Regions from separate parts of the Streptomyces sp. NPDC058525 genome, predicted to be linked through region 2. Evidence: riboswitches for the same ligand, from Rfam matches in the RefSeq annotation. Region 2 holds a riboswitch; the other holds the start of a gene.
The links. A riboswitch is a leader RNA that binds a small molecule or an ion and turns the genes downstream of it on or off. The one in region 2 is predicted to bind cobalamin.

Region 1: linked by a shared signal. The riboswitch ahead of ACFWP3_RS31050 (DUF4430 domain-containing protein) and the one ahead of ACFWP3_RS00830 (ABC transporter substrate-binding protein) in region 2 are both predicted to bind cobalamin.

What each region holds. Positions count from the first base shown of each region.
Region 1 is NZ_JBHXNP010000085.1:2,958-10,507, reverse strand. Features, by position in the region: gene aceB (malate synthase A) at 1-1,051, shown strand, start outside; gene ACFWP3_RS31055 (3-hydroxybutyryl-CoA dehydrogenase) at 1,048-1,932, shown strand; gene ACFWP3_RS31050 (DUF4430 domain-containing protein) at 2,031-2,519, opposite strand; cobalamin riboswitch at 2,666-2,815, opposite strand; gene ACFWP3_RS31045 (hypothetical protein) at 2,895-3,170, opposite strand; gene ACFWP3_RS31040 (hypothetical protein) at 3,246-3,572, shown strand; gene ACFWP3_RS31035 (carotenoid oxygenase family protein) at 3,680-5,116, opposite strand; gene ACFWP3_RS31030 (L-threonylcarbamoyladenylate synthase) at 5,338-5,985, opposite strand; gene ACFWP3_RS31025 (anti-sigma factor) at 6,168-6,917, opposite strand; gene sigK (ECF RNA polymerase sigma factor SigK) at 6,914-7,501, opposite strand.
Region 2 is NZ_JBHXNP010000001.1:171,007-178,556, reverse strand. Features, by position in the region: gene ACFWP3_RS00855 (hypothetical protein) at 1-29, opposite strand, end outside; gene ACFWP3_RS00850 (tetratricopeptide repeat protein) at 633-1,658, shown strand; gene ACFWP3_RS00845 (hypothetical protein) at 2,100-3,059, shown strand; gene ACFWP3_RS00840 (hypothetical protein) at 3,388-4,122, shown strand; gene ACFWP3_RS00835 (cupin domain-containing protein) at 4,518-4,868, opposite strand; cobalamin riboswitch at 5,042-5,235, shown strand; gene ACFWP3_RS00830 (ABC transporter substrate-binding protein) at 5,466-6,701, shown strand; gene ACFWP3_RS00825 (FecCD family ABC transporter permease) at 6,698-7,550, shown strand, end outside.

The DNA of each region.
Region 1 (7,550 bases), on a different contig from region 2:
CGTCTCCGCTTCCCTCGTGGACTTCGGCCTGTACCTCTTCCACTGCGCCCAGCGGCAGATCGACGCCGGGTACGGCCCGTACTTCTACCTCCCCAAGCTGGAGAACGCCTACGAGGCCCGCCTCTGGAACGACGTCTTCCTCCTCGCCCAGGAGCTCCTCGGCCTACCCCGGGGCACGATCCGCGCCACCGTCCTCATCGAGACCATCACGGCCGCGTTCGAGATGGAGGAGATCCTCCACGCACTGCGCGAGCACAGCGCGGGCCTCAACGCGGGCCGCTGGGACTACCTCTTCAGCCTCATCAAGACCTTCGGACACCGTACGGACTTCCAGCTGCCGGACCGTGCCGCGGTCACCATGACCGCCCCCTTCATGCGGGCCTACACCGAACTCCTCGTCCGTACCTGCCACAAGCGCGGCGCCCACGCCATCGGAGGCATGGCCGCCCACGTCCCCAGCCGCGACGCGGAGGCCAACAGCGCCGCGCTCGCCAAGGTCCGACTCGACAAGGAGCGCGAGGCCGAGGACGGCTTCGACGGATCCTGGGTCGCCCACCCCGGGCTCGTCCCCGTCTGCCGCGACGTCTTCGACGGGGTCCTCGGGAACCACCCGAACCAGCTGGACCGGACCCGTGAGGACGTCGAGGTCGCCGCGGCGGACCTGCTGTCCGTCCGCCGCATCGCCGCCCCGCCCACCCACGAGGGCATCCGCTCCAACGTGGCCGTGGCCCTGCGCTACTTCGACGCCTGGCTGCGCGGCAGCGGAGCCGTCGCCCTGAACGGGCTGATGGAGGACGCCGCGACCGCCGAGATCGCACGTGTGCAGATCTGGCAGTGGCTCCGCCACGACCGAGTGGAGCGGGGTACCGTCATCGACCTGCTCGACGCCGAATGCGCGGCGCTGGACGCCGAGGACTCGCAGGCGCTCGTACTGGAAGCCCGGGAGGTCTTCGTGGACAGCGCACTGTCCGTGCAGCTCCCCGCCTTCTTCACCTGCGACGCCTACACCCGCCACCTCGTCCGCCGCGCCCCCGCGCAGGTGAACGCGTGAGCGCCGTCGCGGGAGCGGCCCGCATCCGGCGCGTCGGGGTGGTCGGCGGCGGCCAGATGGGCGCCGGCATCGCCGAAGTGTGCGCCCGCGCCGGCCTCGACACCGTCGTCGCCGAGTCGGACGCCACCGCCGCCCGCTCGGCCCGGGAGCGGGTCGCCGTCTCCCTGGAGCGGGCCGTCCAGCGGGGCAAGCTGGACCGGATCTCCGCAGAAGACGCCCTGGCCCGGCTCGTGTTCACCGGGGACCTGGAGGACCTGGCCGACCGGCAGCTCGTCATCGAGGCCGTCACGGAGAACCCGGACGCGAAGACGGAGGTCTTCACCGCCCTCGACAAGATCGTCGAGGACCCGCAGGCCATCCTCGCCACGAACACCTCCGCCATCCCCGTCATGCGGCTGGGCATGGCCACCGGCCGCGCCGACCGGGTCGTGGGCCTGCACTTCTTCAACCCCGTGCCCGTGCTCCCGCTCGTGGAGGTCGTCTCCTCGCTGCACACCTCGGCCGACACCCTGGCCGCCGTCGAAGGCTTCGCCCGCGACGCGCTGGGCAAGACCACGGTCCGCTCCCAGGACCGGGCCGGCTTCGTCGTCAACGCGCTGCTGATCCCGTACCTGTTGTCGGCGATCCGGATGGCCGGGTCCGGGTTCGCGAGCGCCGCCGATGTCGACGCCGGCATGGAACTGGGCTGCGCCCACCCCATGGGCCCGCTCAAACTCGCCGACCTGATCGGCCTGGACACGGTCGCGGCCATCGCGGAATCGCTGTACGCCGAATTCAAGGAACCGCTGTACGCCCCGCCCCCGCTGCTCCGGCGGATGGTGCAGGCGGGGCTGCTGGGCCGCAAGAGCGGCCGCGGGTTCCACACGTACGGCCGGGGCTGAGGGCCCCGGCACGGTCTCCGGGCTGAGGGTGCGCCGGAGGCACGCAGGAACGGTGGGGGTGCGGCGAGTGGTGTCGCCGCGCCCCCACCGCGTCTGCTTTAGAACGAGGTCCAGGTGAAGGCGACCTGGTCACCGGCGTTCAGCTTGAACTGGCAGCCGCCGACGGGCGTCGGGGTGCCGTTGACGGAGATGCTCCAGTAGGCGGAGCCGCCCCCGCTGACGTTCTTGATCGTGTCGACGGAGAAGTCGTCGAACGAGGCGTACCAGGTGCCGTCCCAGGTGAAGTTCTTCTTCTTGGCGGCGTCGTCCAGCGCGGCGGTGGGCGTGGGCACGGCGCTCGGGTTGGCCGAACCGTTCGTGCCGTCGCACTTGTGCGTGCCGCCGGTGGCGGTGGTGACGTCGTGGCCCTTGGTCTTTATCTTGCCCTTGAACAGCAGCCCGCTCGGACCCTGCACCGTGAGGCTGACCTTGACCGGGGCGTTGGAGTGGGGCACCGGCTCGGCGTGGGCGACGGCCGGCGCGGTGGCGAGCGCGAGCCCCAGGGCGGCCGTCGTGACGAGGGTGCGACGGACGAGGTTCGGGCGCATGGAATGCCTTTCGAGCGGGGAGGGCGCACAGCACGCCCCTGCTCCGCACGACATCCCCCGGCAGCGCCGCTCCCTCCGCGGCGGCGGGGACGGGGCCGTCGGTGATCCGGCGACTCAAGGCTCCGCGCTGTAGACCGTGACAGTGGAAGCGGTACGAGCCGCACGCCGGGCGCCCCGGCTCGCGACGCGGATGCGCCCCACACGGTTGCAGGTCAGCGCCGGATTCCCACCGGCTTCCCCCAGGTCATACGGCCATTCAGTTGTCGTTGTCGCCCGGTGCGACCGGGCAGATGAATCGTACGGTCGTAACAACGTGCTGACCAGTGGCGACTTTCCGGCTCCACGGCGTGCGAGCGCGGACGGGGCGCCCCCTCGTCAGCCGGCGTTGTGCATACGGGCCGGGCTGCACTCCACGATTTCCCGCGCCGCGCGCAGCCTGCTGGGGTGGTCCCCGAGCAGCCGGGTGGTGATCAGGATCGCGTAGAGGATGCCGACGCCCTCGTCCTTCAGGTGCTGTTGGACGGAGTCCATGTCGGCGCCGGCGTCCAGCAGCCTCCGACATGCGTCGATCCGATCGCCGATCTGTTCGGCGCGCTCGGGCGTCAGTCCGTGAACGTTGGCGAGGAGTTCTTCCACGGTGGGGCTTGGCATGTCCGGATCTTCTCAGCGCTGCCGCGTCGCTCGCATCCGGTTTGGCGTTGGCGCGATGTCGGGTTGGATGGGGCCGTGGCAAGACGACCCAAGCCGAAGAAGAAGCGCCCGGCCCTCGGCATACCGAGCGAGATCATCCTGCTGACGGGACAGGGCGTGTGGCCGTACACGTTCCTCGCCGACGACGGCCTGGGCGGCTGCGGCAAGGTCGCGATGCCGTCCGAAGCGGCCGTCGAGGAGGTCCAGGCGGCGCTCTTCACACCCCTGGCGGACCTCGCTCGCACCCACCACGGGATCGAACTCGGTGCCGCATGGTCCTCGCTGACCCACGACTCGTGGGTGGGCCGTGTCCGGCGCGTCGCCGGCCCCCCGAGCTCCGGTGCTGTGACGGATGACGGATGACGGATGACGGATGACGGTTGCCGGGCCTGATGCCGTGCCGGCAGAACTGTTCGGTGGACCTTTCCGAGGGGCTGGCCGACCCGTAGCGGCCGGTCGGGGCTGGTTGGTCAGACGGTGTCCGTCGGTAGCCAGGAGCCGTGTAGGCCTAGTGGGACTCGGACCGGGATGCGGGCGCGGGCCATGGGGCCCGCGGCGGGGTCCTGGGCCGGGATGACGAGGAACCACGCGGAGCCGTTGGTGCGGTCGGTGGCGAAGGTCAGCCAGTAGCCGTCCTCCTCCGAGTCCTGCCCCGGCGCCGGTGCGAAGACCGGCTCGCCGACGGACAGGTCGCCGGCATCCCAGACGCGGTAGGTGCCCGTCTCGGTGTCGTGGAAGCGTACGGCGTCGTACTCGCCGGGCAGCAGGTCCGTCCGGCCGGTCTCGGTGGCCAGCGCGGCGTAGCGGTGGCGCCGGCCGATGCGGCGGTCGTCGATGCGCGGGAACTCCACCCGGGCGTCGTCCAGCGGGGTCCGGGCCATGCTGCCCGCCACCGGGTCGATGCGCGCCCGTACGAGTCCACCCGTCGCGGGGGCGGCGCCGGGCTCCGGCTCCCCGCCGACGGTCAGCCGGCTCCACTGCACGTAGTCCAGGACCACCGGGGCGTCCGGGCCGGGTCCGTCGTCGTACGCGTTCACCGTGTGCCAGAGCCAGAACGCCTCGTCGGCGGCCCAGCGCGGCGGTCCGCCGTCGCGCGGGACGAGGACCACGCGGGTCCCGCGCTCGGGCCGCCAGGCGAGGAACGAGCCGCCCGCCATGGCCCCCGCCAAGTCGAAGAAGGCGGGTGCGAGGACGATGACCGCGTAGCGCTCGGTCAGGGCCATGTCGTGGATCATCATCGGCTCGTCCACGCCGTCGACCGGCGTGGGCCCCCGGGTGACCGCGCCGTCGCGGCCGATGACCGACCAGGTCAGGTACGGCGCCTCCAGGCCGTAGCAGAAGACGACCATCTCGCCGGTGACCGGATCGATCTTGGGGTGCGCGGTGATGCCCATCGGCAGGGCGCCGTCGAAGTCCTCACGGCCGAGCGTCTCCAGGCCGGCGCCGACGCGGAAGGGGCACGCGGACTCGGCGAGCGCCAGCAGCCGGCCGCCGTGCCGTACGACGTTGATGTCCGGCATGTCCCTGAAGGTGCCCGCGAGTTCGGGCCCGACCTGCTCGGCGTCCGGCATGATCATCGACTCCAGGCCGCCCCACAGGGCCCGGCCGGCCCGCTCCTCGGCGCGCAGCGCGGGGGTGCGCACGAAGCGGTTGCGGTAGCGGGCGCGGCCCTGCGAGAGCCAGACCCCGTGCAGCATGCCGTCCCCGTCGATGGGGTACAGGTACGAGCCGATCGGGGTGAATCGGGGATTGGGCCCGTTGCGCAGGTACAGCCCGTCCAGCGCCGACGGGATCTCGCCGGTCACCTCGAGGTCGGCGACGTCGACCTCCTCGCTCACCGGCGCGAACGATCCCAGCAGGTGGGGAACCCGGGTGGGGTCGAAGCGCGGCGGCGTGTGCGTGTTCACGGGACCTCCCGAGGCGTGCCGGCTTCGGTCATACCGGCACTTCCCAGTGAAACGCGCCGGCCGGGCCCCTGCCAGCCGTCGGCCACCCGAGGCCCGGCGGACCCGGCCCGGCAGGGGGCCGAGGCCGGGAAGGGGCCGGGGCCGGGAAGGGGCCGAGGCCGGGGCGGCCGGATCGGGATGCGGCCCCCGTGGCATTCGCCTGATGCGCCCGATGGCCCGGGTCAGGCGGGCTCGGTCAGGTTCGGGACTACGGTGCGGAGCTGTTCGGCGGTCAGGGCGCCGGCCCTGACCAGGGTGGGTGTGGGGCCGGTGACGTCCACGATCGACGAGGGGACGAGGGCGGCGGTCGGGCCGCCGTCGAGGTAGACCGCGACGGTGTCGCCCAGCATGCGCCGGGCGGCGTCGCAGTCCTGCGGGGCCGGGTGTCCCGTGAGGTTGGCGCTGGAGACGGCCATCGGACCGGTGTCGTCGAGGAGTTCGAGGGTGAGGGGGTGGTGGGGCATGCGGACGGCGACCGTGCCGTGGGTGTCTCCGAGGTCCCACTTCAGCGTCGGCTGGTGCCGGGCGACGAGGGTGAGAGCGCCGGGCCAGAAGGCTTCGACGAGCTTCCAGGCGATGTCCGGGAGGTCGGTGACGAGGTCGTCCAAGGCGTCCGGGGAGCCGACGAGGACGGGTGAGGGCATGTGGCGGCCCCGTCCCTTGGCGTCGAGCAGAGCGGCGACCGCGCGCGGATCGAACGCGTCGGCGCCGATGCCGTAGACGGTGTCGGTGGGCAGCACCACGAGCCCGCCGGATCGCACGGCCGCTGCGGCCGCGCGCAGTCCGGCCGTGCGTTCGGATGTCATCGAGCAGTCGTACCGCTCCGCCACGGCTTCGTCCTTCGGTTTCGGTGGTTCTCGGTTCCGGTCCCCGTCCGGGTCCTCGGGGCATCGTACGCAGAGGTAGCGAGCCGCCGAGCACCTTCGGCCGGGCACCCTCGCCGGACCGGGGCGGCTCCGGTGCCGAGTTCAGCCGAATGGGTGATCGGGCGGACGGTGCGACGGGCTGCGGATCATGCGGGGAGGGTCATCAGGAGCAGGGGGTTCGTGGTGGGCTGTGGGGATCCGCCGGCCGGTTCGAGGGTGAGTCCGACGGCGTCGGCGTCGGCGGTGTCCCCGTTGATCAGGACGCTGCCGTCCTGGTGGATGAACCCGGCCGGGCGCATGGTGCCGTCGTGGGACAGCCACAGCTGGTAGGTCTTGCCCGCGGCCGGGGCGGGCAGGCCGGCGGCGGTGAAGACGGCCTTGTTCTGCCGGTCGGAGGCGACGACGGTGGTGAAGGCCCCGTTGCCGGCCCGGCCGTGGACGGTGCGGGCGTCCGGGGCGGCCAGGACGGTGCTGACGGCGTCGAGTTGCCGCTCGCTCTGCCGGGCCCGCTGCTCGAGCTGCCGGTTCTCCTGGTGCTGCCAGGCGGCCAGCCCGGCGAACGACGCGGCGGCGACCAGGCTCGCGGCCAGGGCCACGGGCAGGGCCTTGCGCCGCAGCACACCGCGGAGGGCGGTCGGGGCGGCCGCGGGGACGCGGGGCGGGAGCTGGCGCACGTGGTCGATGTCCGCCATCGTCCGCGGCTTCATCGCGGCGGGCGGGGCCTGGGCCGTGGCGGCCGCCAGTCGGGCGGCCGTGGCCTGGAAGTCCGCCACGTCGTGCCGGCACGCCTCGCACGCGGTCAGGTGCGCGGCGAACTCTTCGCGCTCGCCCGGGTCGAGGGCGTTCAGCGCGTACGCGGCTGCGAGGACATGGATGTCGGACGCGTGGTGATTCATGCGGTCACCCCCATGCAGTCGCGAAGCCGGATCAGCCCGTCGCGCATGCGTGTCTTGATGGTGGGAAGCGGCGTGCGAAGCGTTTGGGCGACTTCACGGTAGGTCAGCCCCCGGTAGTAGGCGAGGGTCACGGCCTGACGCTGGAGCTCGGTCAGGCCGCGCAGACAGCGCCGTACCTGTTCGCTCTCCAGCCGGGTCTCGACCTGCTCGGCGACCTGGTCGAACGCCGTCTGGTGTTCGCGGGCGGCCTGGGCCTGGTCGCGGTCGGCGGCCGCTTGGGCGGAGCGGACGCGGTCCACGGCCCGGCGGTGGGCGATCGTCGCCGCCCACGTGTGCACGCTGCCGGCGTCGGGCCGGTAGCGGGCGGCCTGCCGCCACAGGTCGATCATGACCTCCTGGGCGACCTCCTCCGACTGGGCCCGGTCGCGCACGACTTTGATGATGATGCCGAAGACCATCGGTGCGAGGGCGTCGTACAGGGCGGAGAAGGCCTGCTTGTCGCCGTGTGCCACTTTCTGCATGACCTCGGCGAGACCGGTGTGGCCGGTGTGGCCCGTGCCGCCGAACGGGAGCGGTTGGTTCACCGGCCGGGCTCCGGCTGTGGCGACCAGGCGAAGGGGCGTCGGCCGGCGT
Region 2 (7,550 bases):
GCCGTACCGAGCGCCCAGACCCAGCTCAAGGCCGTCTCCAACGGGTCGGATAAGGGAGAAGGGATCACCAGCTCGGCCCCCGAACCGTGCGTTCCTGTGCCGCACCGGGCCCTCCCGAGGGCGGGTTCGTACGGGTCCGTGCGCTGTCAGCGGGCATCGCCACCGTCGGTTCCTCTCACGTGTCCGGGCAGGCACCAACAGGTCCTGAACGGGGCCTCTTCGAGCCATTCGGAGATCTGCGGGGTGATGTTCAGTGAACGGCGGTCCGCCCTCCCGGGACAGGGCCCAGGATGTAGTCCTGCGTAATCCCGCGCAATCCAGGTGGGGAGGGTGACGGGGTGCCGAGGAACCCGGCCGTCGCGGATCTGATCAAGCAGGCATGCCAGGAACGAGGCTGGGGCCCGTCAGAGTTGGCACGTGCCCTTGGCCTGGCAGAAAGCGGCGATCCGAGGCGCCTGCAGCGCCAGCACGCCCGGCGATGGATCGAAGGGGAGCGGACTCCCGACCACTGGTGGCCCTACATCTCGCAGGTACTGGGGCTGAACCCCCAGGCGATCAACCTTCCGGAGCCCATGCCGGCGACACCCCACACAGATACCGTTGCATCAGTCCTGCACCTGGGAAGGAGCGACGTGGAACGTCGGGAGTTCATCCTCGCCTCCAGCGGATACGCCCTGTCCGCACTCGGCCTGCCCGACATGGACAGCATCACCCGCCGGACCAAGACCGCCACGCCCGGAGCCGTCCGCGTCGGCCAGGGCGAGGTCGCCGCCGTACGCCACATGGTCAAGGCCCTCGGCGACTCCGCCTCCGAACTCGGCGGAGGCCACGCCCGCCACCTAGCCGTCCGCTACCTCACCCACGACGTCGCCCCCTGGCTGGAAGGCCGCTTCACCGAAGCCACCGGCCGCGACCTGTTCGCCGCCACGTCCCAGCTCGTCCACCTCGCCGGCTGGATGGCCCAGGACGAAGGCGACACCCCCGAACTCCGCGGACTAGCCCAGCGCTACTACGCCCACTCCTTCCGCCTGGCCGCCGAAGCCGGCGACCCGGAGCTGTCCGCGACCGCGCTCCGCGGCCTCGCCGTGCAGTGCGTCGACCTCGGCTACAGGGCCGAGGCCGTCCAGCTCGGCGAAGCCTGCGTGGAGTACGGCCGCAACCTCGACAACCCCCGCGCCGTCGCCTACTACGAGGCCACCCTCGCCAACGCCGCCGCCCAGGACGACGACCGCCGCATGGCCACCAAGCACCTCGCCATGTCCGAGGCGGCCATCGGCAAGCCGGCGGCCGCGGGCGGAGACTCCTGGGCCGCGCACTACTCCCCCGGCCGCTGGGCCCACGAGTCCGGCATGATCCTCTCCCGCCTCGGCGACCTCGACGCGGCCGAAGAACACCTCCACCTCGCCCTGGACATCCACGGCCTCGACCGCCGCCGCACCCGCGCCATCGTCCTCGCCGACCTCGGCGGCGTCCGCCTACGCCAAGGCGACGTGGACGGCGCCATGGTCACCTGGCGCGAATTCCTCGACTGTGCGGACGGCATCCGCTCGGTGAAGGTCCAGGCCGCCCTCCAGGACATGCGCGTACGCCTCCGCAGGTACAGCGGAGTCCCAGAGGCCCAGGAACTACGCGAGCGGGCGGCCAGAATCACGGGCTAGCAGGAGCCCCACACCATCACCCGCTCCGCGGGAAGGCTTATTGCCTACCCGCAAGGCCAGTGCGGGGACCTGATACAGGTTTCGCTACCTCATCAAGGGCAAGAGTCGAGCCCCCACGGCCCGTCTATTCCATCACTCACCGACATGCCTCCGACGGGGGCCTCAGGTTCTGGGATGGCGAGGGCGTCTTGCGCGAGTGCCGACCCTGGATGGCTGGGGCGGGGAACTCCATCCCGACCACCGTCGCCCCAGGACAAGCCGATCAGACACCGCACCGGGCGTCCGCTCCACATACGTGTGGCCGACGGCGGACGGTATGGGAGCTGGGGGGCTAATGCTTGCTCTCCTCCCACCAGGCCTCATTGCGGCAGAACGGATCGGTGCCGACCGCCAGACGTGGCAATCTAGCGACAACCCGCTACCAGAAGGCAGGAAGCTGTCGTGACTTTCCCCGACGATCGTCTACATCATCTGGCAGGCGCGCTCACGCATATGGCTTCGCGCGTCTCAGACCACATCGAGCGAATCGACCACGGAAACGTGGCAGCTATTGACGACCTAGCCGTCACCCTCAGGTCACTCGTCGGATCAGGTAAAGGTAACGGGGTTCTACTAACAGCTTGCAGAGGGTTCAGCATCGAGTACCCAACACTTCAGGCCTCGCGCGCCCCGGTACCCTCGGGTGCCTACATGTCGATCGGCTCCCTACCCGTCGAAGAGCCCGGGGCCGTGATGCATGGCGCCAGACAATTGACACTCTCCAAATGGATACAGGAACCCGTCCTTCGCTGTTCCACGAAATCCGGTCCCGCTTCATACAGCTGGGACAAGTTCATTCGGGAGTACGCCAACAAGTGGGGTGGCGCCCATTTGGACTCACAGGTACCGGAGGAGCTGTTCGCAATCGACCGAAATGCGGCCGCCGGGCTGGTGATGAGCGCCTACCTGCTGCGCACTGCCGGTGTAGCAGTATGGGGGTTGACCCAGCACGTTCTGCAAAGAACCCTGACCGTATGCACCGAACCGGGATACAGTGGAATCTTCACCGCTCCGGGATCTAATTCACCAACACCTGAATATCGCAAGCAATACGGGCAGCTCCAATGGCTGACCCTCGCCCCAGACAGTATGGACTTCGGCTGGTACGTGGATCACTTCAGCCAGACGAACACCCTGCTTCTCGCCTTTGGCAGCATTCCCTACGATGTCCGCTATCAGCCAGAGGGAGCAGAGCCACAAGAGACGGTCGATCCCACACCTCCTCTAGGACCCCGGCGCCCGCCACTCGTACCACCACCCACCAAGGATTCGTTGCGCGCAGGCACTGCTAGCGGAGTGATCATGCCAATCCAGCAACTACAAGCAACCTCGACTGGATCCGCGGATACCGCGGGAGCCTGAGCATCAACCCCACGCTCATGCGCAGCGCCCCCCAGTACTGTCGCCAAAGCTTGCCTAGGCCAACAGGCATCCCGAACTGCGCCTGAGCGGACGAGCTAGCCGTGCCGGAGGCATGCCAGGTAGGGCGGGGAACAGCGGTAGGACACCCGTCTTCGGGACCCGCCCGCTCAGCGGCCGGGTCCTTCGTCAGACCTTCAACGCGGGGGCGTACTTGGCCTCGTCCGGCCGTAGAGGGGTTGAGGTGGGAACTCGCAGCGAACCGCTCCTCAGACGCCGTTGCCCGCCACACGCGACCGCCTTTGGCAGTGGCGTTTTCTATCGTCTGGGCATGGAGTTAGGACGCAGCATGCATCGCAGGGCCGCGGATCACATGGCCGAGGCATGGGCAGAGACTGATTGGGGCGCTCGGGCCTTAGCTGGCATGTACCGGTGGACGCGCGACGAGGAGTGGGCGGATCGCATCGCGGTGCTCGGGCAGCCCTATACCGGTTGGGACATGGGGCAGCTGTTCGCGCTGCGCTGTCTCGCCGGCCTCTGGATGGAGGGCCTTCTGACCGTAGCCGAGGTTGAGGTCGGAGTCGGACCGAGACGCGATGCCGAGCGCAAGGCCAATCAAACTGCCCTTAAAGGGCTTCAGGCGGGGGTATCGGCAGAAGTTGATACCAGCCAGCGAGGAGCAGATGATGACGGCTCGGTGAGATGGGAAGTTCCTCTACCGGGGTACTTCTGTGACCCTGAGTCCCGTGATTCTCTGCCGGACACCCTAGCTCCGGACTGGGCTCCATTGGAAATCGGCAACACGGACGCAAGTACCACGTGCTTTCATCTCGCTCGCTTCGGAGCCGTAGCGCGCTGGCCCTACGGTGACGAGAAGGTGACCGTCGTGCAGACTCGCCCTCGGATCCTCATCCAACGGTGGCGGGGAGGCCACGCCGCCCCCAACAAGGCCATGGAGGATCTTGTCAGCTTCTCCAACTGGATTGCGTACGGTCGGATGCTCGGTCCGAAGCGGGTGCGCGGCATGATGCATGCATCGAGGGTGAGTGTCCGGCCCGACAGCTAGGTGCACAACTGCCGAGCGGCGGAGACGGCGCTGGAGCTACACGAGAGCGCGGCACGTTGCGCTACGGGCAGATCAGCGGCCGCGGCCGTGCCACAACGTGCCAGTAGGACCGGTAACCAGCGGTCAGCGAGGGGTACACCGAGACGCCCACAGCAAGTCGAATGATGGAAGTTCTCGCAGGTCAGGGCTCTCACAGCACCCAAGTACCGGGTGATTCCCAAGCTTATAGCGCGGGTTCGATTCCCGTCATCCGCTCCACAGCAAAGCCCCAGGTCAACGACCTGGGGCTTGTTTGTTGTCTAGACCTATCGGGGCCAGCGTGCCATGCGCGGCTCCGCAGGGCTGCTCGGCTCGCGTCGGGGCCGGGAAGTAGTATCGCGAGACGCCCTCGCCGGTCAGGCGTGCTCGTCCGGCGGCTGCTGGGCGGTCTGGACCGACCAGCTGGTGACGTTGTGCCAAGTGCCGGCCGGTACAAAGATGGCCCAGCCGTCCTCGACCTCCCGCTCGAAGTCGAGTCGATCCTCCGTCCGGCCCATCTGGACGCGGCCCCGGCCTGCGTTGAGTCGTAGGAATTGGTCGGTCTCCGGGTGCGCCTCCAAGCCGATGTCCTCACCCACCGGGATCGACATGAGGGTCAACTGAAGGTACTTCCCGGTCCAGGCGACCGCGCGGTAGTTCGTGTTCTCGAGGGTCGCCTTCTCCAGGTCGAAGCTTTGAGGTTCCGGCCCGATGTCCTTGGTGGTCATCCGTCTCTCCCTGTCGACGAAGGCGTTACGCGGTGGCGGTCCTGCGCCGACCCGCGTCAACGTTCCCAGAGCCCCAGGCCTTTCTGACCACAAGATGGACGCCGCATCCCGTTACCGCGGGGTGCCTCAAGGCGAGACCTCCTGTGGCTGGTCGCACAGTTGTGGGTCTGGCGTGGCCGTGGCCGATTCTGCGATGCTTCCGCCTGACAAGCGACGGCGGAACGAGGAAGCCGGTGAGATTCCGGCACGGTACCGCCACTGTGTAGGGGGAGCGACTCCGCCATGGCCACCGCCCCATCCCGGGGTGGGAAGGCCGGAGAAGCGTTGATCCCGAGTCAGGAGACTCACGCCGTCGCACCTCGATGTACGGGGCGGATTTCCCCAGGAGAGGCGGTGGCACTCGTGTGCCTGCGTACCCACGGCGGCAGCTCTGCGGTGCCCGCGGCCCTGCGGGGCCGGCCTGCCCGGCTTGACGCACGGGCCCCTTCCCTCAGGTTCTGACGACCCCCTTCCTCAGCAGGTCCCTTCCCGTACGCCGCATCACGCGCGCCCCGGAGTGCCGGTGCGCACTGTCCACGTATGCCACCAGGAGTCACTGTGTCCGTACGATCCGTCATGCCCGGCCGTCGTCAGGCTGCTGCGGCAGCCTTCCTCACGGTCGCCCTCACGCTCACGGCGTGTGGCAGTGACGCCGACCCGCCCGCCGACGCCAAGGCCCAGGCCGCCGGGGAGGGCTGCATCAAGGACTTCGACCCGGCCAAGGACTACTTCCCGGTCAAGTCGACGGTGGAGCACGCCAAGAACTTCACGCTCCGGTACGAGAAGAGCTACCAGGTCCTCACCGTCAACGAGCCCTTCCCCAAGGGGAAGCCGGAGTCGTACGTGCTGGTCAAGTGCGGTGCGCCGAAGCCGGAGCTGTCCGGTGAGCTGGCGTCCGCGCAGCAGGTCACGGTTCCGGTCAAGAGTCTGTACTCCGCCTCCACCACCCACCTTCCGCTGCTGACCGAGACCGGCACCCTGGACGTCCTGACGGGTGTGGCGAGCGCCGCGAACATCTCCTCCGCCCAGGTGGTCGAGCGGGTGAAGGCGGGCAAGGTCACCGAGTACGCCAAGGACCGCACCCTCAACGCCGAGACGGTGATCGGCGCCAAGCCGGACGTGCTGATGACCCAGGGCACCGACGACCCGCAGTACCCGAAGCTGCGTCAGGCCGGGATCGCCGTGGTCGCCAACGCCGAGTGGCTGGAGCCGAGTCCGCTCGGCCGCGCCGAGTGGGTCAAGGCGATGGCCGCGCTCACCGGAGCGGAGAAGCGCGCCGGCGAGGTATTCGACACCATCGAGGGCGACTACCGGAAGGTCGCCGAGAAGGGTGCGCAGGCGGTCGCGGCGGGCAAGCCCGTCGAGGTGCTGCCCGGCACGATGTACCAGGGCACCTGGTACATGCCCGCCGGTGGCAGCTACGCCGCCCAGCTGATCAAGGATGCGGGCGGCACGTACCCCTGGGCCGGTGAGGCGGGTACCGGCAACCTCCAGCTGAACTTCGAGGCCGTGTACGCCAAGGGCGGCGCGTCCCCGGTCTGGATCGCCGACCAGAAGTGGACGTCCACCGCCGACGCGGTCAAGGCCGACAGTCGGTACGGACAGCTGAAGGCCCTTTCCGGCGGTGTGGTCTGGACGAACACGAAGGCGCTGGGCCCCGGCGGCGGCAACGACTACTTCGAGCGCGGCGTGCTGCGCCCCGACCTGGTCCTCGCCGACCTCTTCGCGCTCATCCACCCGGACCAGGCGAAGGACCACACCTTCACCTTCTACACGCAGGTGCCCAAGGCGTGACGACCCACATGGCAACCGCGCCGACCGCCTCGCCGGACGCCCCGCGGGCGCTGCGGCCGGGACGGCGGCGCCTCGCTGTCGTCCTCGCCCTCGCCGCCGGCACCGCCGCGCTGTTCGTTCTCACCATCGCGACCGGCTCCCACCGTGTGCCGGTCGCGGACGTGGTCCGGGTCCTGTTCGGCGGCACCGCCGAGGACCCGCGATGGACGGTGATCGTCGAGCAGGTCCGACTGCCGCGCGCGCTGACCGCCACCGCCGTCGGCGCCGCCCTCGCGGTGGCCGGCGTACAGATGCAGACCCTGTTCCGCAACGCGCTGGCCGACCCGTTCTCCCTCGGGGTGAGTTCGGGCGCCAGCATGGGCGTCGCCGCCGTGGTCGTCGGCACGGGCGGCGTCGCCGGTAGCTTCACCGGAAACCTGGCCGGCCTGGGCCGCCTGGGTGTCGTACTCGCCGCCTCGCTCGGCGCCGCCGCCGTACTGGCCCTCGTCCTGCTCCTCTCGCGGTGGGTGCAGTCGGCCGTCACCCTGCTCGTCATCGGAGTCATGATCGGCTCGGCGGCCACCGCGGTGGTCGGCGTGATGCTCGTCTACGCCCGGCCCGAGCGCGCCCAGCAGTTCGTCATGTGGGGCCTGGGCAGCTTCAGCGCCACGACCTGGCCCGACCTCCAGGTCATGTTGCCCGTCATCGGCGCGGGCCTGCTGACCGCACTGCTGACCGCCAAGCGTCTCAACGCCTTGCTGCTCGGCGAGGACTACGCCCGCACCATGGGGCTGAACGTCCGCCGAAGCCGAGACCTGGCGCTGCTCGGCACCTCGCTGCTCGCCGGCGCCGCGACCGCGTTCTGCGGAC